DNA from 4 places in the Lysobacter sp. Soil_C_15 genome. Region 3 is predicted to be linked to each of the others. Evidence: riboswitches for the same ligand, from Rfam matches in the RefSeq annotation. Region 3 holds a riboswitch; each other region holds the start of a gene.
What was found. Region 3 has a riboswitch for cobalamin ahead of btuB (TonB-dependent vitamin B12 receptor). Riboswitches for the same ligand answer to the same signal wherever they lie in the genome.

Region 1: linked by a shared signal. The riboswitch ahead of metE (5-methyltetrahydropteroyltriglutamate--homocysteine S-methyltransferase) and the one ahead of btuB (TonB-dependent vitamin B12 receptor) in region 3 are both predicted to bind cobalamin.
Region 2: linked by a shared signal. The riboswitch ahead of btuB (TonB-dependent vitamin B12 receptor) and the one ahead of btuB (TonB-dependent vitamin B12 receptor) in region 3 are both predicted to bind cobalamin.
Region 4: linked by a shared signal. The riboswitch ahead of AC3A57_RS20495 (ribonucleoside-diphosphate reductase subunit alpha) and the one ahead of btuB (TonB-dependent vitamin B12 receptor) in region 3 are both predicted to bind cobalamin.

What each region holds. Positions count from the first base shown of each region.
Region 1 covers NZ_JBDGIR010000011.1:49,901-55,460, reverse strand. Annotated here, with positions in the region: gene metE (5-methyltetrahydropteroyltriglutamate--homocysteine S-methyltransferase) at 1-2,195, opposite strand, end outside; cobalamin riboswitch at 2,385-2,638, opposite strand; gene AC3A57_RS20515 (COG3904 family protein) at 2,967-4,103, shown strand; gene AC3A57_RS20510 (aldo/keto reductase) at 4,127-5,173, opposite strand; gene AC3A57_RS20505 (acyl-CoA thioesterase) at 5,298-5,560, opposite strand, start outside.
Region 2 covers NZ_JBDGIR010000005.1:297,106-302,665, reverse strand. Annotated here, with positions in the region: gene AC3A57_RS14155 (phasin family protein) at 1-222, shown strand, start outside; gene bioD (dethiobiotin synthase) at 414-1,175, opposite strand; gene AC3A57_RS14145 (GAF domain-containing protein) at 1,248-1,730, shown strand; gene AC3A57_RS14140 (TfoX/Sxy family protein) at 1,727-2,170, shown strand; cobalamin riboswitch at 2,311-2,559, shown strand; gene btuB (TonB-dependent vitamin B12 receptor) at 2,682-4,529, shown strand; gene AC3A57_RS14130 (hypothetical protein) at 4,841-5,560, opposite strand, start outside.
Region 3 covers NZ_JBDGIR010000008.1:16,986-22,545, forward strand. Annotated here, with positions in the region: gene AC3A57_RS17595 (hypothetical protein) at 1-574, opposite strand, end outside; gene AC3A57_RS17600 (hypothetical protein) at 627-1,271, opposite strand; gene btuB (TonB-dependent vitamin B12 receptor) at 1,319-3,166, opposite strand; cobalamin riboswitch at 3,307-3,544, opposite strand; gene AC3A57_RS17610 (TonB-dependent receptor plug domain-containing protein) at 3,777-5,560, shown strand, end outside.
Region 4 covers NZ_JBDGIR010000011.1:42,998-48,557, reverse strand. Annotated here, with positions in the region: gene AC3A57_RS20495 (ribonucleoside-diphosphate reductase subunit alpha) at 45-2,396, opposite strand; cobalamin riboswitch at 2,813-3,115, opposite strand; gene AC3A57_RS20490 (DUF2339 domain-containing protein) at 3,238-5,560, shown strand, end outside.

The sequences.
Region 1 (5,560 bases), on a different contig from region 3:
CGGGTCTTCAAGCCGCAGTCCGGATTCACCCACAACTGCTCCGGCGCCAGCACTTCCAGCGCCTTGTCGAGCAACTCGCGCATTTCCGTCTCGCTCGGCACCCGCGGCGAATGGATGTCGTACACGCCCGGGCCGATGCCGTTGGGATAACGGTAGCGGGCGAAGGCGTCTAGCAGTTCCATCCGCGAGCGCGAGGTCTCGATCGAGATCACGTCGGCGTCCAGCGCGGCCACCGCCTCGATGATGTCGTTGAACTCGGCGTAGCACATGTGGGTGTGGATCTGGGTCGCGTCGCTGACCCCGCTGGCGGCGAGGCGGAAGCTGTCGCCGGCCCAGGCCAGGTAGGCCGGCCAGTCGGCGCGGCGCAGGGGCAGGCCTTCGCGCAGCGCCGGTTCGTCGATCTGGATCGCGGCGATGCCGGCCGCGTCCAGGTCCTGCACCTCCTCGCGCAGAGCCAGGGCGATCTGCCGGCAACTGTCGGCGCGCGGCTGGTCGTCGCGCACGAACGACCACTGCAGGATCGTCACCGGGCCGGTCAGCATGCCCTTGACCGGGCGCGCGGTCTGGGTCTGGGCGTAGCGGGTCCAGCGCACCGTCATCGGCTTGGGCCGCGCCACGTCGCCGTACAGCACCGGCGGTTTGACGCAGCGCGAGCCGTAGCTCTGCACCCAGCCGTGGGCGGTGAAGGCGAAGCCGTCGAGCCGCTCGCCGAAGTACTCGACCATGTCGTTGCGCTCGAACTCGCCATGCACCAGCAGGTCCAGGCCCAGCGCTTCCTGTTCCTTCAGGCAGTCGCGGGTTTCCTGCTCCAGGAAGCGGCGATAGCCGGCGTCGTCCAGGCGCCCGGCCTTGTGTTCGGCGCGCGCGCGCCGCACCTGTGCGGTCTGCGGGAACGAGCCGATGGTGGTGGTCGGGAACGGCGGCAGCCCGAGGCGCTTTTGCTGCAAGGCGATCCGGCGCGGATACGGCGAGGCGCGCCGGCTCATTTCCGGACGCACGTCGGCCAGGCGCCGGCGCACCTGCGGATTGCGCAGCAGCGGCGAGGCCAGGCGCGCGGCGCGCGCGCTGGCGGCCGCGGCCAGCTCGCGCGCCGCGCCCTCGTCGCCGGCCAGGGCGTCGGCGAGCAGGCGCAGCTCTTCGATCTTCTGCCTGGCATAGGCCATCCACTGCCGCAGCGGTCCGGGCAGCTTGCGTTCCAGTTCCAGATCGGTCGGCACGTGCAGCAGCGAACACGACGGCGCCAGCCACTGCGCGCGCGCGCCGGCGCGGCGGGCCAGGCTCAACGCGGCGTCGAGATCGGCGCGCCAGATGTTGCGGCCGTCGACCACGCCCAGGCTCAGCGCGCGCTCGGCCGGCAGCAGGGCGAGCAGGCTTTCCAGTTGCTGCGGCGCGCGCACCAGGTCCAGGTGCAGGCCCTGCACCGGCAACTGCGCCGCCAGCGCGGCGTTGTCGCCGAGCCCGCCGAAGTAGGTGGTCAGCAGGCGCTGCGGCGCGTCGGCCTCGGCCAGCGCGGCGTAGGCGCGGCGGTAGGCGGCGCGGTCGGCGTCGTCGAGGTCGAGCACCAGCGCCGGCTCGTCGATCTGCACCCATTGCGCGCCGGCGGCCTTGAGCCGTTCGAGCAACTGCGCATACGCCGGCAACAAGGCATCCAGCAGTTCGCGCGGGTCGCCGCCGTCGCGGCGCTTGCCGAGCTTGAGCCAGGTCACCGGGCCCAGCAGCACCGGCCGCGCCTGCAGCCCCAGGGCCTGGGCCTGGGCCAGTTCGGCCAGCGGCTTGTCGGCGCGCAGGGCGAAGCGTTGGCCGGGCTCGAACTGCGGCACCAGGTAGTGGTAGTTGGTGTCGAACCACTTGGTCATTTCCAGCGCGCGCAGATCGCGCCGGCCGTCCTGCACGCCGCGGGCGAGGGCGAAGTAGCCGGCCAGCGGGTCGTGTTCGTACAGCTCGCGATGGCTGGCCGGAATCGCGTCGAACAGCACCGACGTGTCGAGCGCCTGGTCGTAGAGGGAGAAGTCGTTGCACGGCACGCTGTCGGCGCCGGCGGCGCTGGCCAGGCGCCAGTGGCGCTCGCGCAGCGCGGCGGCGCTGGCGTGCAGGGCGTCGGCCGCGGTCTCGCCTTTCCAGAACGATTCCAGGGCCTGCTTGAGCTCGCGCCGCGCGCCGATGCGCGGGAAGCCGAGATGGGTAACGCTGATCATGATGAGTACCTGCGATGCGTGGGCATGACGCAGGGCAACGAAGGAGACCACGGCGGCGCCGACCCGGCGTTGCGCGCCCGGTTGCGGTCTGCCCTGGTGTCGACCTTCGCCCCCGCGGGCGAACCGGATCCGCGCAGCGGCCGGCACCGCGAGGCGCGCGACCGGCGCACGGCCGGAGTCGGACGGAAGGCGAACCTTCCGGTCGCGGCAGGTCTTCGGGCTCGGGACTTGAAGCCGGGAACGAGTGCGGAGAAACGAGGAACGAGTAGTCGCTCGTTCCCGGCCGCTCTTTTCTCGCCTCCGGCGTCTCCTACTCAGGCCGCTTCCCAGGCGATCGCCCAGTGCCAAGGCCCGTTCGTTTCCCATACCGCTGCGGGGCAGCTCCGGATTCGCACCGGATTCCCTCTGGCCGCCGCCGGCGGACCGGTGGCGGCGTGTCGCATCGCTTTATCTTTATGAAGCGATGTTCACCGTAACGGTGCCAAGTTACGCAGCGCCGCCGACGGAGTCAATCGGCGCGTGCGCGGGACGTGCCGCTTTGCCCGGTCTGCCGGCTGCGCATCGCCGGCGTCGGCGACCGGCGCGCCGGGCGGATTTCGCCGGCTGGCGTTCATGCGCCGGCGACGAAGATGAAGCGCGCAGCACAGGCGGCCGCCGGCGGCGTCGCGAGGCCGTTGAGTCGGATAATGGCTGCGGCTAACGTGGCAGCGTCGCGACGCTGCGCGATGCGGGCCCGGGACGGCCCGCGATCCCGAATTCGATGGGTGGAACATGTTTTACAGATGGTCGCTTGCGCTGGGATTGTGTCTGCTGGGCCTGGCGGGCTGCGGCAAAGACGCCGCGCCGGCTCCGGCCCGCGCCGAGAGCGTGACCCTGGGCAGCCAGAACGATCCGGCGCGGGCGATGCCGGCGACCGCCTCGGCGCCGCCGAGCGACGCCGAGGTCCTGCGCGGCACCTATTGGCCGCCGGCCAAGCTCGACAACGGCACGGCGCGGATCAGCTGCGGCTACGACTACCTGGCCGACGGCGACGGCGAGCCGCTGAGCGGACTGGATTTCTTCAGCCTGGTCGACGCCTTGGCGCCGTGCCAGTCGGCCGGGGTGGTGCGGGTGCGCTACGAAGGCAAGATCGGCGCCGGCTTCACCGCCCTGGTGCAGCGGGTCGCGGCGATGGCCGCGCGGATGGAGATCCCGGCCCGGATCCTCGACATCGACTCCAGCGGCGGCCACGTCGAAGAGGCGATCCGCGCCGGCGATTCGATCGCCGAGTCGGGCTGGTCGATCTGGGTGCGCGAGGGCGCGGTCTGCCACAGCGCCTGCGTGCTGGTGCTGGCCGCCGGCGACACCCGCTCGGCCGAGGGCAAGGTCGGCATCCACCGGCTGATGCGCGATCGTTCGACCGCGACCTCGCGCGCCGAACTCAGCCGCGAGCTGCGCGCGATCAACCGCGAAGTGCGCGACTACCTGGAGCGCAACGGCGTCGCCACCGCGGTCGCCGACCTGATGATGACCGTCGCCAACCGCGACCTGCGCATCCTGACGCCCGACGAACTGACCCTGTACGGCCTGGACGGCAGCAACGCGGCCCAGGACGACCTCGACCGGATCCGCCTGACCCGCAAGTGCGGCGAGGATTTCGTGCGCCGGCGCGAGCAGGTGCGGCGCGAGGTCGACGCGCAATGCATGGCCTCCGGCAAGCACTTCGGCGCGCTGCCGGACTGCGCGCGCGAAGTGCAGTCGCGCCACGGCTTCCCCGACCGCAGCTGCCCGCACGACAGCCCGGCCGATCTGTACCTGCACGAGCCGGCGCTGCCGCCTCTGGCGGCGGCGGTGGCGGACGACGAGCCGACCGCGGGCGGGCCGGCCAAGCTCAGCGCGCGCAAGGCCGGCGGCAAGCGCCGCGAATAGGGCGCCGGCCGCGGCCGGGCGGATCACCAGCCGCGCTGGATCGGCCGCGCGCCCAGCATGGCCTGGCGGATGCCGGGCATGGCGAGGAAGTCGTGCGGGAAACCCAGGCGCACCGCGCTGGCCTCGTCCAGGCGCTGCAACTGCGCCGGCTCGAACACGACCTCGAGCGCCTCCAGATTCTCCAGCAACTGCGCCGGAGTGCGCGCGCCGATCACCGGCACGATCGGTCGCGGGCCCTGCAGCAACCAGGCCAGCGCGACCTGCGCCGGGGTGCGCTGCATGTCCTGGGCGACGGCTTTGACCACCTCGGCGATGTCCAGCGCGCGCTCGGTCAGCGCGCCGTTGCCGATCGCCACCGCATGCCGGCCGTGGGCGCCGGCCGGATCGAGGTCGGCGCGGCTGTACTTGCCGCTCAGCACGCCCGAGGCCAACGGCGACCAGGCGGTGACGCCCAGCCCCAGCGCCTGCGCCATCGGCAGCAGTTCGCGCTCGCCGTCGCGCTGGGCCAGGCTGGCTTCGATCTGCAGCGCGATCAGCGGCGACCAGCCGCGCAGCTCGGCCAGAGTCTGCATGCGCGCGGCCTGCCAGGCCGGCAGATCGGAGACGCCCGCGTAGAGCACCTTGCCGGCGCGGACCAGGTCGTCGAAGCCGCGCATCACCTCCTCGGCCGGGGTGGTGTCGTCCCAGGCGTGCAGGTACAGCAGGTCGATGTAGTCGCTGCCGAGCCGGCGCAGGCTGGCCTCGACCGACCGCTGCAGGTTCTTGCGGTGGTTGCCGCCGGCGTTGGGGTCGGCCGGATCCATGCTCAGCGAGTACTTGGTCGCGATCACCAGCGCGTCGCGACGGCCGCGGGCGAACTCGCCGAGCAGGCGCTCGGAGCTGCCGCCGGTGTAGAAGTTGGCGCTGTCGAAGAAGTTGCCGCCGCGCTCGAGGTAGAGATCGAACACTTGCCGCGCTTGTTCGCGGTCGCTGCCCCAGCCCCAGTCGTCGCCGAAGGTCATCGTGCCCAGGCTGACCGGGCTGACGCGCAGGCCGGAGCGGCCGAGGGTGCGGTAATGGTCCAGACGCATTCGCAGTTCCTGATGGGGAAAGTGCGCGCAGTCTAGGAAGCGGGGCGCAGGCGGAATATCCGCAGCTTGCGCTGGCGAGCCGTGCGCCGGCGCGGGCCGCCGAAACGCGGCCCGGAGGCTCCGCTCAGCGGGTCAGCGGCGGCACCGGCGTCGGCGCGCCGTTTCCGTCGAGCGCGATCATGGTGAAGCGACCGCGGGTGGCGAGCTGCGACTCGCCCGACAGCAGGTCTTCCTTGTGCATCTCGACTTCGACCTGCATCGAGGTGCGGCCGGTTTCGACCACCCGCGCGACCAGCTCGACCAGCGCGCCCTTGGGCACCGCGGTATGGAAGTCGATCTGCTCCGAACGCGCGGTCACCACGGTGCGCCGCGCATAGCGCGAGGCGG
Region 2 (5,560 bases), on a different contig from region 3:
TTCAAGACCCTGTGGCCGAAGGGCGTGCAGATCGCCCGCGAGAACGTCGAGCGCGCCGTCAGCACCGGCCAGGAAACCCTCGGCCGCACGCTGAAGACCAACGAAGCGATCGCCGAGCTGGCCAAGTCGCAGATCGAATCGGCCGCCAAGACCACCCAGGCCAACGTCGAAAAGGCCGCCAAGGCCGCGACCAAGGCCAGCGTCGCCCCGGCCGCCAAGTAATTCCGCTCAGGCCGGTTGCCGCCGCCGCCGCGCGTCCCTCTCTCTGCGCGCGATCGACGGCCGGCATCGGCAAGCCCAGTCGGAAAAACAGGAAACCCGGCAACTTCGGTTGCCGGGTTTTTTGTCGTCTGCGTCGCGCGACGCAGACCCAAGCCGCGGGGCGGGCCGCAGCGCGGCTTCGAACGGCGCGGTCAGAACAGCGGCGTCAGCCGCTGCGCCAACGTCTGCGGGTCGGGTTGCGGAGCATACGGCAGCCGGCCCCAGCACGGCATCGGCAGGCGCGCGCGCAGGATCTCGAAGTTCTCGTCGGCGCGGGCCATGTCCGGGTCGATGCCGTTGGCGATCCAGCCGATCGCGCGCACCCCGTCGGCCTGCAGCGCGCGCGCGCTGAGCCGGGCGTGGTTGATCGCGCCCAGGCGCAGGCCGACCACCAGCACCACCGGCAGGTCCAGCGCGCGCACCAGGTCGAGCTGGTCCAGCGCGGCGCTGATCGGCGCCGCCCAGCCGCCGACGCCTTCGACCACCACGCAGTCGGCCTGCGCGGCCAGTCGCGCATGCGCGGCGCGGATCGCGTCCAACTCGATGCGCACGCCGGCCTCGGCGGCGGCGATCTCCGGCGCCAGCGGCTGCGGCAGGGCATAGGGATTGACGTCCTCGTAGCGCGGCCGCGGCAGGCTCGCCGCCTGCAGCAGCAACGCGTCCTCGTTGCGCCAGCCGTCCGGCCCCGGCTCGCAGCCGCTGGCTACCGGCTTCATGCCGACCGCGCGCAGGCCGCGCGCGCGCAAGGCATGCAGCAGCGCCGCGCTGGCCACCGACTTGCCGATGCCGGTATCGGTGCCGGTCACGAACAGGCCCGGCGGGCAGGCCGGGCGCGCGTCCGGATCGCCGGCGTCGGCGCGTTTTGCGTCCGTTGGTCGGATGGCGTCGGCGACCGAAGGCTGGTTGTGACTCATCTCGCGCTTTTGTTCCTGCTTCCCGGATCGGCCCATGGTAGTCGCGCAAGACGCCGCTGTTACACTTCCTCGATGTTTACCGCCTCTTCTTTGACCGGCAGCAAGGCCGAGCAATACCAACAGCTGGCCGCGCAGGCGCGCGGCCTGCTCGACGGCGAACGCGACCGCGTCGCCAACGCCGCCAACCTGTCGGCCCTGATCGCGCACGCCCTGCCCGACCTCAACTGGGTCGGTTTCTATTTCTACGACGGCCGCGAACTGGTGGTCGGCCCGTTCCAGGGCCTGCCGGCCTGCGTGCGCATTCCGCTCGACAAGGGCGTATGCGGCGCGGCGGCGTCGACCCGGCAGACCCAGCGGGTCGCCGACGTGCACGACTTCCCCGGCCACATCGCCTGCGATGCGGCTTCGCGTTCGGAACTGGTGGTGCCGCTGCTGCGCGGCGAGGAGCTGATCGGCGTGTTCGATCTCGACAGTCCGTTGCCGGAACGCTTCGACGCCGACGACCAAGCCGGCCTGGAAGCGATGGCCAGGATCTACCTGGAGTCGCTCGCATGAGCGCGGCCAAGATGCGCAACATCGGTCCCAAGAGCGCCGCCTGGCTGCGCCAGGTCGGCCTGCGCACCCACGAGGACCTGGCCGCGGTCGGCACGGTCGAAGCCTTCATGCGGGTCAAGCGCGCCGGCTTCAAACCGACCCTCAACCTGCTGTACGCGATCGAGGGCGCCCTGCTCGACTGCCACTGGCAGGAGATCAGCGAGGAGCGCCGGCAGGAACTGATCCTGGCCGCCGACGCCGCCACCGCGCTGCTGCCGGCGCCGCGCAACAAGCCGGCCGCCGCTCCGGTGCGCACCACCGTGCACGCCGACGAGGGCTACGAGACCGGCGCCGGCTTCGCCGCGGCCGGCGAGCGCGACGACGGCCACGGCGACGGTTTCGACCGCGACGGCGGTGCCGATGAGCGCGGCGAGCGCGCCGAAGACGGCGAGCGCGACTGAGCCGGGGCGGCCGCCTTCATTCGAACGCCCCCCCCCCCTGCCCTGCCGCCGCCGATCCGGGGCGATGCCGCCGCGCGGGCAATGGGCCGGGCGGCTCCCTTTCGGACCGCCCGTTCGGACAGCCCGCCCGCCATCGCGTAGAATCCGCCCCGCTTCGAGGTGACCCCACGGCCGACCGCCACGGGGTTGAAACGGGAAGCCGGTGACGCGCCCGGGCCGACGGATCTTCCGCCGGCGCCGCGCCCAGTCCGGCACTGCCCCCGCAACGGTAAGCGAGCCAGGTCGCGGCCTGCGCCACTGTGCGATGCACGGGAAGGCGCCGCGACCGGAAGCCGGCACGGCCGGCTTCGCCCGCGAGTCCGGAGACCGGCCTTGAGGCACCATCGGTTGCGATGCGGAGGGCGTCGCGGCACGGCCGCCGTTCTCGCGCGCCCGTCGTCGTCCGCCTCCTCCCCCGCCGCCTCCTTCGCCGTTTTGACGCGCGCCGATGCGCGCGTCGTGGAGCTTTGCCATGCGTGCCCTGAATCTGTCCTTCGCCATCGCCTGCGCGCTCGCGCTGCCGGCCACCGCCCTCGCCGCGCCCGCGGGCGAGGCCACCGATCTCGACGAGGTCGTGGTCACCGCCAACCGCACCGCGGTCAGCGTCAACGACGCCCTGAGCCCGGTGGAAGTGCTGACCCGTACCGAGATCGAGCGCAGCCAGGCCCGCGACCTCAACGACCTGCTGCGCGGCCGCGCCGGCATCTCGCTGTCCAACCAGGGCGGCGCCGGCAAGCTCAGCACCCTGTTCCTGCGCGGCAGCGAATCCGACCACGTGCTGTTCCTGGTCGACGGCATCCGCATCGGCTCGCCGACCTCCGGCCTGGCCTCGCTGCAGGACCTGCCGCTGGCGCTGATCGACCGGATCGAAATCGTCCGCGGCCCGCGCTCGAGCCTGTACGGCGCCGACGCCATCGGCGGCGTGATCCAGGTGTTCACCCGCCGCGAGCGGCAGGGCTTCGCTCCGCGCGTCCACGTCGGCGGCGGCAGCAACGGCGCGATCGAGTTCGGCAGCGGTTTCGGCGGCCGCAGCGGCCGCGGCTGGTTCGGCGCCGACTACAGCTTCCGCAAGACCCAGGGCATCGATGCCTGCCGCGGCGCCGGTTTCCCGGTGTTCGCCGGCTGCTTCACCGACGAACCGGACCGCGACGGCTACGAAAGCCACGCGCTGTCGCTGCGCGGCGGGATCGATCTCAACGAGCAGTGGAGCATCGAAGGCCAGGCGCTGCGCGCCGAAGGCCGGAACGACTACGACGGCAGCTTCGTCAACTACTCGCAGACCGTGCAGCAGGTGATCGGCGGCAAGGTCCGCTGGCGCCCCAGCGAGACCGTCAACGTGCAGCTGGTCGCCGGCCGCAACGTCGACAGTTCGGACAATTTCCTCGGCTCGCTGCCGATGGGCTTCTTCAGCACCGACCGCGACAGCGCCAGCTTGCAGGCCGACTTCGCCGTCGCCGACGGTCACGTGCTGACCGCCGGCTTCGATTGGCTGCGCGACCGCGTCGACAGCGACACGATCTACGACGAGGCCGAGCGCGACAACAAGGCCGGCTTCGTCCAGTACCAGGGCCGCTTCGGCGCCCACTCCTTCGAAGCCAGCCTGCGCCGCGACGACAACGAACAGTTCGGCGGCCACACCACCGGCGGCGCCGCCTGGGGCCTGGACTTCGCCGAGAACTGGCGCGTCACCGTCGGCTACGGCACCGCGTTCAAGGCGCCGACCTTCAACGAGCTGTACTACCCGTTCTTCGGCAACGCCCAGCTCAAGCCGGAAGAGTCCAAGACCTGGGAAGTCGGCCTGGCCTACCGCGGCGACAACTTCAACGCGCGCATCGACGGCTTCGACACCCGCGCCGACGACCTGATCACCTTCGACGCGGCGATCAACCTGCCCAACAACATCGAACGCGCGCGCATGCGCGGCGCCGAGATCGGCATCGACACCGAGTTCGCCGGCTGGACCCTGGCCGCCAGCGCCAGCTTCCTCGACACAGAGAACCGTCGCGGCTTCAACCGCGGCAACGATCTGCCGCGCCGCGCCAAGCACAGCGGCCGCATCGACCTGGACCGCGCCTTCGGCAAGTTCCGCGTCGGCGCCACCGCGGTGGGCTACGGTTCGCGCTACGACGACGCCGCCAACAGCACCCGCCTGGGCGGCTACGGCACCTTCGACCTGCGCGCCGAGTACGCCTTCACCCCGGCGCTGAGCCTGCAGGCGCGCGTGGCCAACGTGTTCGACCGCGAGTACGAGACCGTGTCGTACTACAACCAGCCCGGCCGCGAGTGGTTCCTGACCCTGCGCTACGCGCCGGCCAACTGAGGCGGATTCGCCGCGGCGGCAAGAACGAACAAGCCCGGTGTATGCCGGGCTTGTTCGTTTCGGGTGTTCGGCATCGAAGCGAGGAGCGCGGAGAACGAGCAGCGGCGACTGCCGCGCGCCGGTACCGCTTCGCCCCCTCATCCGCCCCTTCGGCGCACCGTCTCCCGCAAGCGGGGTGAGGGGGAACGACGGCGACCGCTTCGCATGGCCCGATCGAATCTGATCGAACCCTCTAAGCCCCTCTCCCGCGTGCGGGAGAGGGGTTGGGGTGAGGGGAACCCGACCGCCGTTACCGCTTCCGTTCCGAAAACTCACGTCGGCCGCAACGAACACTGCACCCACGAGCGCCCGGCCACGTCGGCGACCACGCCCATCACGCCGTGCCGCCAACGTCCGTCTGCCGGCCCGCCGATCAGTGCGCGGTGCACCGGCACCGTGCTCTCGTCGCCGCAGCGCTGCAGGCGCGCACCGGCTTCGGCATCGTCGCGGAACACCGCCTTGGCGATCACGAACCAGCTCAAAGCCAGCGGCTGGCCCTGCGCCGACAACACCAGGCTCAAACCGCTGGGACGCGGCAGCTCCGCCCCCGACAACAGCTGGTCGAGCTGGCGCATCAACGGCCCGGCGTCGCCGAGCGCGGCCTGCGCCATCGCCGCCAGGCGCTGCCGGTCGAGTTCGTGCGCGCGGGCGTAGAACTCGGTGGAGCCGTCGGGATTGACCCCGCACAGCCGCCACACCAGCAGCGAGGAACGGAACCAGGGATGGCGCTCGCTCCACCACGGCGGCAGACGCCCAGCGGGCAGATCGACGTAGAGCTTGGTCGCCAGCGAGTTCTCGCCGTGCCGGGCCGAGGCCCAGGCGCCGAAGATCAGCCGGCCGTGGCGCTGGTGCTCGAACCAGGCGCTCAGGTCGCCCTGCCAATCCAAGGCCTGCGCCGCCAGCGCCAGTCGCTCGCGATCGTCGGTCTCCGGCGCGGCGACCTCGGCGGCCCAACGCAGGCTGGACTCGCGCGAGCTCCACGAGAACTCCAC
Region 3 (5,560 bases):
GCCGGACCAGCGCGTACACGGCGAAACCGGCGCCGACATAGCCGGCCAGGGTGCCGAGGCTGCGCGGGTAGTACTGCGGCACGCGCTCGAGGAAACCGGCCAGGCTGGCGTCGGGATAGCGGCCCGACAGGAAGTAGAAGCCGCCCTTGGAAATAAGGTACGCCGCCACCGAGGTCGCCAGCAGCACCAGCGCCAGGCGCGGCACCGCGCTCCAGGCGTCGCGATGCGCTCGCGCATAGATCCGGCCGCCGAACCACAGCGCGCCGTAGGCGAAGGCCAGCGCCCAGTACGCCGGCGACAGGCACCAGTCGGTAATCCGCCCCTGCGCCAGGCTGCCCAGGTCCAGCGCCGAGGACAGCAGGAACAGCGCCGGAAAGCTCCAACCCGGGCGCAGCAAGGCGCCGGCGAGGAAGAACACCGCCCAGGACGCGCTGGGCAGCGCGTCGACGCTGGCGAAATGCTGGCCGCGGGTGCAGATCATCAGCACCGCCAGGGCCAGGCCGACGCCGATCTGGGCGGCGCGCGAACGCAACGGCAAGGGGGCGGAAGCGGTGTGTTCGTGGGTCGTGGACATGCTCGGACTCCGGTGACGGAACGGATGGATGGCGGCGCGGCTCGCGGCGGACTCAGCCGCGACGCTGGGCGATGGCGAGCTGGCCCAGGTGATGGGCTATCACCGCGTAGAAACCCAGGGCGACGGCGATGTAGCCCAGCGTGGTGCGCACGAACAGCGGACCCCAGCGCCACAGCCGGCTGGTGTACTCGGCGAAGTTGGGATCGGCGTAGCGCCCGCCGAACCAGTAGAACGCGCCGTTGGAGATCAGGAACGAGACCGCGGCGGCGAGCGCGGCGACCGCGAACACCGTCGCCAGCGCGCGCCATTGCGGCGCCAGCCGCGGCGCGATCCAGCGCCCGCCGTACCACAGCGCGGCATAGGCGAGCAGCAGGAAGGCATAGGACGGGGTCACGCAGTAGTGCTGGAAGAAGCCCAGCCCGCGCGAGGTGATGGCGAGGTAATCGACCGCCACCGCCATGCCCAGGTAAGCCACGAAGCCCGCGTGCCGGCGCAGCCAAAGACCGCCGAGGAAGAACACCGCCATCGACGCGTCCGGCAGGTGCAGCAGGCTGCCCAGATGGTGGAAGCGGGTGCCGAGCATCAACACCAGCAAGGCGCCGGCCACCGCGGCGCGGACCGGCGCGGACCAGGCGGCCGCAGCCGCAGGCGCTACGGCGTGGGCATGGGCGGCGATCGGGCGGGACGATGGGTTCATCGGCGGATCTCGGTGGGGCCGGCGAGCGCCGGCGGTGGCGCTGGTTCTCAGCGGGAGGGCCGGTAGCGCAGGCTCAGCAGGTAGTTGCGTCCGGGCTGGTTGTAGAACGCGGCGGTCTCGTAGCGGCGGTCGAACACGTTGTTGGCGCTCAGCTGCACGCTCCAGGCCGGATGGAAGGCGTAGCCCAGGCGCAGATCGGCCAGCGCGTAACCGCCCAGCCGGCGGCTGTTGGCGAGGTCGTCGTAGCGCTCGCCGGCGGCGTAGACGCTGGCGCCGAAGGAGAACGCGGACACGCGCCGGTCCAGGTCGATGCGTGCGCTGTGCCGCGCGCGGCGCGGCAGCCGATTGTCGCGATTGGGGCCCGGGCTGAGGTTGCGCGGGTCCAGCCAGGTCGCGCTGGCGCGCAGGTCCCACTGCGCCAGCTGCGTGTCCAACGCCGCTTCCAGGCCGCGGATGCGCGCGCTGTCGACGTTGCCGGGCAGGCCGATCGAGGCGTCGTAGGCGATCAGATCGTCGATCTTGTTCTGGAAGGCGTTGAGCGACCAGACGTGCTGGCGGCGCTCGCCCCAGGCGGCGCGCAAGCCGAGTTCGACGCTGCGCGAGGTTTCCGGGCCCAGCTCGCGGTTGCCGTAGTTCGGGTAGTACAGCTCGTTGAAGGTCGGCGCTTTGAACGCGGTGCCGTAGCTCGCGGTCAGCCGCCAGGCGTCGTTGAAGTCCCAGCCCCACAGCACGCTGCCGGTGGTCTTGCCGCCGAACTGGCTGTCCTCGTCGCGGCGCAGGCTGGCCTGCACGGCGTGGGCGCCGAAGTCCTGCTGCCACTGGCCGAAGGCGCCGCGCAGGATCCGGCTGTCGCGGGCGTAGGCGACGTTGCTGTCGATCCGGTCGCGCTGCCAGTCGAAGCCCAGGCTCAACAGGCCCGGCCCGAGGCCGAGGTCGGCCTGCAGCGAGCCCAGCTCGCGCCGGGTTTCGAAGGTGCTGGAGTACTTGCCGTTGCGATAGGCCTCGCTGAGATCTTCGCTGCGCCCGGCGCTGGCGCTGAAGCCGACGCGCTCGCTGGGTCGATAGCGCAGCTTGGCGCCGAGCACCTGTTGCACGCTGTCGGCCTGGTTGTTCTGGCTGCCGTCGTATTCGTTGTAGGCCTCGGCGCGGAACGCGCGCGCCTCGGCCTCCCAACGTTCGTCGAAACGGTAGCCGCCCTGCACGGTCAGCGACTGGTTGCGATAGCCGTCGCGATCGGGCGAGTGGGTGAAACAGCCGGCGCCGCGCGGCGCCGGCTTGCCGCGGCAGGCGTTGATGCCGTCGGTGTCTTCGTGCGCGGCGTTGACCGAATACCAGCCGCGCTCGCCCTTGCCGGCCACGCCGGCGCTGGCTCGGTGGGTCTGGTAGCTGCCGATCGCGGCGCTGAAGCTGGGCGCGAACGCGCCCTGCGGGCGGCGGGTGAACACCTGGATCACCCCGCCCAGGGCTTCGGAGCCGTACAGACTGGAGAACGGCCCGCGCACGATCTCGACCCGCTCGATCTGCTCGACCGGAATGTCCTGCAGCGCGGTGCCGCCGCTGGTCGCCGAACCGAGCTTGATGCCATCGACCAAGACCAGCACGTGGTCGGATTCGGTGCCGCGCAGGAACAGCGACGTCTGCTTGCCGGCGCCGCCGTTGTTGGCCAGCGACACGCCGGGCGCGCCGCGCAACAGGTCCGGCAGCGAGGTCGGCTGGCGCCGCTCGATCTCGGCGCGGTCGATCACCGTCACCGCGGCGAGGGTGGCGTCCTGGGTCTGGGCGGTGCGGGTGGCGGTGACCACGACCTGGTCGAGATCGACCGCAGCGGGCGCGGCGAGGGCCAGCGCGGGAGCGGCGAGCACGCCGCCGGCGAAACACAGGGAAGCAAGACGCAGGCGTGGGGCGCAGCAAGGCAAAGTCACAGGCGGTCTCCAGGGCCGCGCTCTCCCGCGCGGCCGTGATCGGTCGTGACAGAAGGCGGAAACGGCCAGGAGACGGCGCACGCGCGCCTTCGCCCCGAGACCGGCCCACCGCCTGTCGGTTCGCGCTCCGGGCCGGTCTCCGGGCTCGCGAGCCGATCCGGTCCTGTGCGGAACCGGCATCGCGTACCGCGCCTTCCCGTGTCGGAACACAGTGGCTGCGTGCGGTACGTCTACTCGCCTACCGTTGCGGGGGCAGCTCCGGCTTGGCCGCCTGCGAGGCAGACGACGACCGGATTCCCGTTTCAATCGCCGGCGAATGTGCCGGCGATCACCTTGAGCGCGGGCATCTTAACAGTCGGGCCCGGTGGCGACGCCAGCGTATGGGGGCGCTGGGCCCGAATGAGCGACGCCGTATCGGGCAACGGCGACCGGGCGGAACGCCGAATCGGCACCAATATGTGTTTCGTGGCCCGATACCACTTTTGGACTATTGCCGATAGTCGGACTTTGGCGGCTTTATTGACCGATTGTTATGCGCGTGTTAAATGCAATGACATCGCTGTCAATCCCTCAAGGAGTCGCCATGCACGTCCGCCGTACCCCCGCCGGCCCGCGCCATCCCCTGGCCCTGGCTCTGCTGCTCGCTCTCGCTGTCCCGGCTTATGCGCAGGACGCGCCGCAAAGCGACGCCAAGACGCTCGACCAGGTGATCGTGACCGGCACCCGCGTGTCCGACCGCACCGTCGCCGAATCGACCGCGCCGATCGACATCATCACCCCCGAAACCCTCGAGGCCACCGGCACGGCGGAGCTGGCGACCGCGCTGTCGCGCGCCCTGCCCTCGCTGAACTTCCCGCGTCCGGCGATCACCGACGGTACCGATGCGGTGCGCCCGGCGCAGCTGCGCGGCCTGGCCCCGGACCAGGTGCTGGTGCTGGTCAACGGCAAGCGCCGCCACACCACCGCGCTGATCAACCTCAACGGCAGCCAGGGCCGCGGCTCCTCGCCGGTGGACCTCAACGCGATCCCGATCGCCTCGATCGAGCGGGTCGAGGTGCTGCGCGACGGCGCCTCGGCCCAGTACGGTTCCGACGCCATCGCCGGCGTGGTCAACGTGGTGCTCAAGGGCTCGGGCCAGAACGGCTCGATCGCCGCGCGCTACGGCCAGTACAGCGCCGGCGACGGCGAGCAGTACCAGCTCTCCGGCGACGCCGGCTTCAATCTCGGCGAGAACGGCTGGCTGCGCCTGGCCGCGCAGGGCGGCCACCAGGACCAGACCAACCGCGCCCGCCCCTTCCAGGGCCGGGTCGAGCAGCGCTACGGCGATCCGGAAATCGACCACGGCGCGTTCTCCTACAACGCCGAGTACTCGCCGGTCGAATACCTGAGCTTCTATTCGTTCGGCAGCTACAGCGAACGCGACGTGCTGTCCAACGGCTACTTCCGCTTCGCCGGCGACCCGCGCAACATCCCCTCGATCTACCCCGACGGCTTCCTGCCGCAGATCCACAACGTCAGCAAGGACCGCGCCGCGGTGCTGGGCGTGCGCGGCGAAACCGCCGGCGGCACCCAGATCGACTTCAGCTACAACTACGGCCACAACGGCCTGACTTTCGACATCGAGAACACCCTCAACCGCAGCCTGGGCCCGAGCTCGCCGACCGAGTTCTACGCCGGCGCGCTGGAAGTCACCCAGCACGTGCTCAACCTCGACTTCACCCGCGCGATCGAGCTGGGCTGGAACTACCCGCTGACCCTGTCCTGGGGCGCGGAATGGCGCGGCGAGGAGTTCAGCCAGCGCGCAGGCGAGCCGCTGTCCTACGCCAACGGCGGCGTCGCCGCGCCGAACGGCCAGATCATCCCCGGCGCCCAGGTGTTCTCCGGCTTCCGCGCCAGCGACGCCGGCGACTTCGACCGCCACAGCTACTCGTTCTATCTCGACGCGGAAACCGACGTCACCGACAAGTTCTCGATCGGCGCCGCGGCCCGCTACGAGAGCTACAGCGACTTCGGCGAAACCACCTCGGGCAAGCTGTCGGGCCGCTACGCCTTCACCGACAAGGTCGCGCTGCGCGCCACCGCCTCGACCGGCTTCCGCGCGCCGTCGCTGCAGCAGCAGTACTTCCAGTCGATCGCGACCAACTTCATCAGCGGCATCCCCTACGAGATCGGCACCTTCCGGGTCGACAATCCGGCCGCGGTCGCGCTGGGCTCGGAGCCGCTGAAGGCCGAGGAATCGACCAACTACAGCCTGGGCCTGGTGCTGCAGCCGGCCGACGCCTTGTACATCACCGTCGACGCCTACGACATCAAGGTCAAGGACCGCATCCTGCTGTCGGAGAACCTGACCAGCACCGCGGTACGCAA
Region 4 (5,560 bases), on a different contig from region 3:
CCCCAACCCCTCTCCCGCATGCGGGAGAGGGGCTTTGCGGCGCGTTACTGGCAGGCTTCGCAGGCTTCCGGGTTTTCCAGCGAGCAGGCGATGGCCTCGCTGGGCGTGTAGTCCGGCTTGGGCGCGGCCGCAGCGGCCGGGGCGCTGACCGTGGTCTTGGCGATCTTGGTCGCCGGGCGCGAACGCAGGTAGTAGGTGGTTTTCAGGCCCTTCTTCCAGGCGTACATGTACATCGAGCTGAGCTGGCCGATGTTCGGGCTTTCGATGAACAGGTTGAGCGACTGGCTCTGGTCGATGTAGGCGCCGCGGTCGGCGGCCATGTCGATCAGCGAGCGCATCGGCAGCTCCCAGGCGGTGCGGTAGACCTGGCGCAGCGATTCGGGGATCTCGTTCACCGCCTGGATCGAGCCTTCGGCCATCTTGATCCGGTCGCGCATGTCCGCGGTCCACAGGCCCAGGCGCTTGAGCTCTTCGACCAGGTACTTGTTGACCACCAGGAAGTCGCCGGACAGCGTCTCGCGCTTGAACAGGTTCGACACCTGCGGCTCGATGCATTCGTAGCAGCCGGCGATCGAGGCGATGGTCGCGGTCGGGGCGATCGCGATCAACAGCGAATTGCGCAGGCCGTGCTCGGCGATGCGCTTGCGCAGCGCGTCCCAACGCTCGGGCTGCGAAGGCGTCACGCCCCAGGCTTCGAACTGCAGCTCGCCGACCGAGGCGCGGGTGTCGGCGAAGGCCGGGTGCCGGCCGTGCTCCATCGCCAGTTCGTTCGACGCCGACAAGGCGTGGAAGTAGATCGCCTCGGCGATCTCCTGGGCGAGCTTGCGCGCCGGTTCCGAGTCGAACGGCAGGCGCAGCTTGAAGAACACGTCCTGCAGGCCCATCGAGCCCAGGCCGACCGGGCGCCACTTGAGGTTGGCGCGGCGCGCGGTCTCGATCGGGTAGAAGTTCAGGTCGATGACCCGGTCGAGCTGGCGCACGGCCAGGCGCACGGTCTCGGCCAGCTTGTCGAAATCGAACGCACCCTTGCCGTCCTCGTATATCTCGACGTGGTGCGAGAGATTGATCGAGCCCAGGTTGCACACCGCGGTCTCGTCCTGCGAGGTGACCTCGAGGATCTCGGTGCACAGGTTCGACAGATGGATGACGTTGCCGTCGCGCAGGGTCTGGTTGGACGCGCGGTTGGACTTGTCCTTGAAGTTCATCCAGCCGTTGCCGGTCTGCGCCAGGGTGCGCATCATCCGGCCGTAGATGTCGCGCGCCTTGACCTTCTTGGTCGCCAGGCCGGCGGCTTCGGCGGCGCGGTAGGCGCGCTCGAACGCCTCGCCCCACAGGTCGGTCAGCTGCGGCACCTTGGCCGGGTCGAACAGCGACCAATCGCCGTCGGCTTCGACCCGGCGCATGAATTCGTCCGGAATCCAGTTGGCCAGGTTGAGGTTATGGGTGCGGCGCGCTTCGTCGCCGGTGTTGTCGCGCAGTTCGAGGAATTCCTCGACGTCGGCGTGCCAGGGCTCCAGATACACGCAGGCCGCGCCCTTGCGCTTGCCGCCCTGGTTGACCGCGGCGACCGAGGCGTCGAGGGTCTTCAGCCACGGCACGATGCCGTTGGACAGGCCGTTGGTCGAGCGGATCAGCGAGCCGCGCGAACGGATCCGGGTATAGCTCAGGCCGATGCCGCCGCTGAACTTGCTCAGCTTGGCCACGTCCATGTAGCGCTTGTAGATCGCTTCCAGCGAATCGTCCGGCGAGTCCAGGAGGAAGCAGCTCGACAGCTGCTCGTGGGTGGTGCCGGCGTTGAACAGGGTCGGCGAGGACGGAATGTAGTCGAGCTGGGCCATGCGCCGGTACAGCGCCAGGGCGTCGCCGACGTCCTCGCTGAGCGCGCAGGCGATGCGCAGGAAGAACTGCTGCGGGGTCTCGATCACGGTGCGCGCGGTCGGGTGGCGCAGCAGGTAACGGTCGTAGAGGGTGCGCAGGCCGAAGTAATCGAAGCGGGCGTCCAGGCCGCGGTCGATCGCGTCGTTGAGCTTGCGCGCATGGGCCTGGACGAATTCGAGCAGGCGCTGGTTGATCAGGCCGAGCTCGTGGCCGCGCTGGATCGACTGCGAGAAAGCGTGGATCTCGACTCCGGCGACTTCCTTCTCGATCACCCCGGCCAGCAGGCGCGCGGCGAGGCGGCCGTACTCGGGCTCCTCGGCGGTCAGCAGGGCGGCGGTGCGGATCGACAGTTCGTCGAGTTCGCGGGTGGTCGCGCCGTCGTACAGGCCGGAGATGGTGCGGGTGGCCACGCGCATCGGGTCGACCGAGTACAGGCCTTCGCCGCAGCGGGTCACCGCGCGCACGATCTTGTTCAGGTCGACCGGTTCGCGGCGGCCGCTGCGCTTGGTCACGCTCATGGTGAGGTTGGCCGCGGGCGGCGTCAGGGCGAAGCCGGGCGCGGCGGAGGCGTCCTGGCGGGTCGGGGCGGCGCCGGCGGGGGCGGCGGCGACGGAAGGATCGGTGGCGAGCGTGGTCATGGGCGTCTCCGGGGCATGGGCGCACGGGTCGCCGTCCTTCCCGCGAAGGGCGGCGTGCGGAAAGCGCGGACGCGCCATCGCGACGGGCCGCGCGCGCGGCGTCGCCGATGGCACGGCCGTGCCCCCGCGGGCGCGGAAACTCGGGAGCGTGCTGGCAGGGTGTCGCACGCGCCGAGACGGGCGCGGCCCGTTCCGCGCATGGCGCCGAAACGGACGGACGCGGCGGCGGCGAGGCCCTCGCGTTGCGACACCGGCCGTCTTCCCCCGAAGACTCCTGGGCCGGTACCGCGCGGTGTGCAGGCGCGCGGCTGTCGGCAGGTCTTCGGGCTCGGGACTTGAGAGCGAGAAAAGAGCGCAGAGAAGCGAGGAGTGAGTAAAGCCCTTGGGGCCGCTTGTCTCACTTCTCGCTGCTCTGCGCTCCACTCCTCGCTCTTGCCTACTAAGGCCGCTTCCCAGGCGCTCCGCCCAGTGCCATGACCCGTTCGTTTCCCATACCGCTGCGGGGCAGCGCCGGCTTCGGGCGGCGTCCAACGCCTTGCCCCTACCGGCTTCCCTTTTCGGCCGATCTCGCGACCGGCACCGACGGGCACAACATAGTGTGGTTCGCTCGATCCGTCAACGCGATATATGGTGAGGCAGTGAGATGCGAGGAGAGTCAAGCCCCTTAATCGCCAAGCCCGGCATGGTGTAACGTGCGCGCCATAAGGACCGGGAAAGCGTGATGGAATCACTACTCGTGTTGCTGGCGCTGGCGGTGCTGCTGGTGCCGGTCTTGCTCGTGGTCGCCCTGGTCCAGATCGCCGGGCTGAAGTCGCGGGTGAGCGAACTGGAGCGCGTGCTGACCGGCCTGCGCAGCCAGGCCGAGACGCGCGAACCGACCCTGGCCGAACGCATGGCGGGCGAAGCGCCGCCGCGGCCGGTCCCGGCCACTGCGCCGCCAGCGGCCGTCGCGGCCCAGGACGGTCCGGCGTCCGCATCGCCGCCGCCGCCGCCGTTGCCGTCGGCCCCGCCGGTGGCCGCGCGCGCCGCGCCGCCGCCCTTGCCGCCGCGCCCAGCCGCGCCGCGGGCGCCGGCCGCACCTCCGCCGCCGGACGTGTTCACGCTCGGCTTGCGCTGGCTGCGGCGCTGGTTCAGCGAAGGCAACGTGCCGGTCAAGGTCGGCGTGCTGGTGTTGTTCGCCGGCGTCGCCGCCCTGCTGAAGTACGCCAGCGACCAGGGCTGGATGCGCCTGCCGATGGAATTGCGCCTGAGCGGCGTGGCCCTGGCGGCGATGGCCGGCCTGGTGTTCGGCTGGCGCCAGCGCGAACGCAAGCGGGCGTTCGCCTTGAGCCTGCAGGGCGGCGCGATCGGCGTGCTGCTGCTGGTGGTGTTCGCCGCGTTCAAGCTGTACGGGATGATCCCGGCCGCGGCCGCGTTCGGACTCAGCGTGGCCCTGGTGGCCGGCGCCGGGGTGCTGGCGGTGCGACAGAACGCGCTGGCGCTGGCGGTGTTCGCGATCCTGGCCGGCTTCCTCGCGCCGATCTGGCTGTCGACCGGCTCGGGCAACCACGTCGCCCTGTTCGGCTATTACGCCGTGCTCAACGCCGGCATCTTCGCCATCGCCTGGTGGCGGCCGTGGCGGGCGCTGAACCTGCTCGGCTTCGCCTTCACCTGGGGCATCGGCACGCTGTGGGGCGTGCTGCGCTACCGCGCCGAGCACTTCGCCAGCACCGAACCGTTCCTGCTGCTGTTCTTCGCCTTCTATCTGCTGATCCCGGTGCTGTACGCACGCCGCCGCGCCGCCGGGCGACGCGACCTGATCGACGGCTGCCTGGTGTTCGGCACGCCGTTGATCGCGTTCTCGCTGCAAGCGGGTTTGCTGGAAGGCGAGCGCATGCCGCTGGCGTTCTGCGCGCTGGGCCTGGGCGCGCTGTACGCGCTGCTGGCCGCGGCGCTGCGCCGCGATGCGCGCTTCGTCGGCCTGGCCACGCCCTATGCCTTGCTCGCGGTGGGCTTTGCGACCCTGGCGATCCCCTTGGCCCTGGCGGCCGAAGCCACCGCCTGCGTGTTCGCCCTGGAAGGCGCGGCCTTGGTCTGGCTGGGCCTGCGCCAGCACCGCCTGCTGCCGCAGCTGACCGGCGCCGGCCTGCAACTGGCGGCCGCCTTCGCGTTCGCGATCGGCGCCAGCGATGCGGTGTGGGACGCGCAGCGTCCGCTGCTCAATGCCAGCTTCGCCGGCGCGCTGCTGATCGCCGTCGCCGGTTTCGCCAGCGCCTGGAGCCATCGCCGCAGCGCCGCGCCGCGACTGGCCTTGCCGTATTACGTTTGGGGGCTGGCCTGGTGGCTGGGCGCGGTCGGCAGCGAGATCGCCGAGTTTGTGATGGCGCGCGAACGCGTCGATGCGGTGCTGATGCTGATCGCTGCGACCGGCCTGGCCGCGGCCGAGGTGTTCCGCCGCCACGATTGGCGCGCGCTGTCGGCGACCGCGACCTTGGCCCTGCTCGCGGCGGTGCCGCTGGTGTTCGCCCAGGTCGAAGCGCACGGGCAGCCGTTTGCCGCATTGGGCGGGCTGGCCTGGGCGGCGTATGCGCTATGCGGCGCGCGCAGCCTGGCCGCGCTGCGCGAGCGCGCCGGAGCGGAACTCGGTTTCGCCCATGCCGGCTGGCTGTGGGCCTGGACCTTGGCGATCGGCATCGGCCTGCACCGCTGGCTGCGGCCCGACGGCCGCACGGTGCCGGTCGACGAGGTCTACGGCAGTGGCTGGGGCGCCGCGGCGGTGCTGTTGCCGGTGCTGGCGAGCGCGGCCCTGCTGCTGTGGCGTCCGCGCGCGATCGGCTGGCCGGTGGCGGCGCAGTTGCCGCGTTGGCGCGCGCCGTCGCTGGCCTCGTTCCTGCTGGCGGCGTGGCTGGCGATCGCGCTGTACGCTTTCGACCCGGCGCGGTCCTCGCCGCTGCCGTGGTTGCCGCTGTTGAATCCGCTCGGCCTGCTGCAGTGGGCGGCGCTGGCGATCGCCGGCGTGTGGCTGGCCTCGCCGCTGGTCGAGGCCGGCCTGGGCAGGCGCCGCG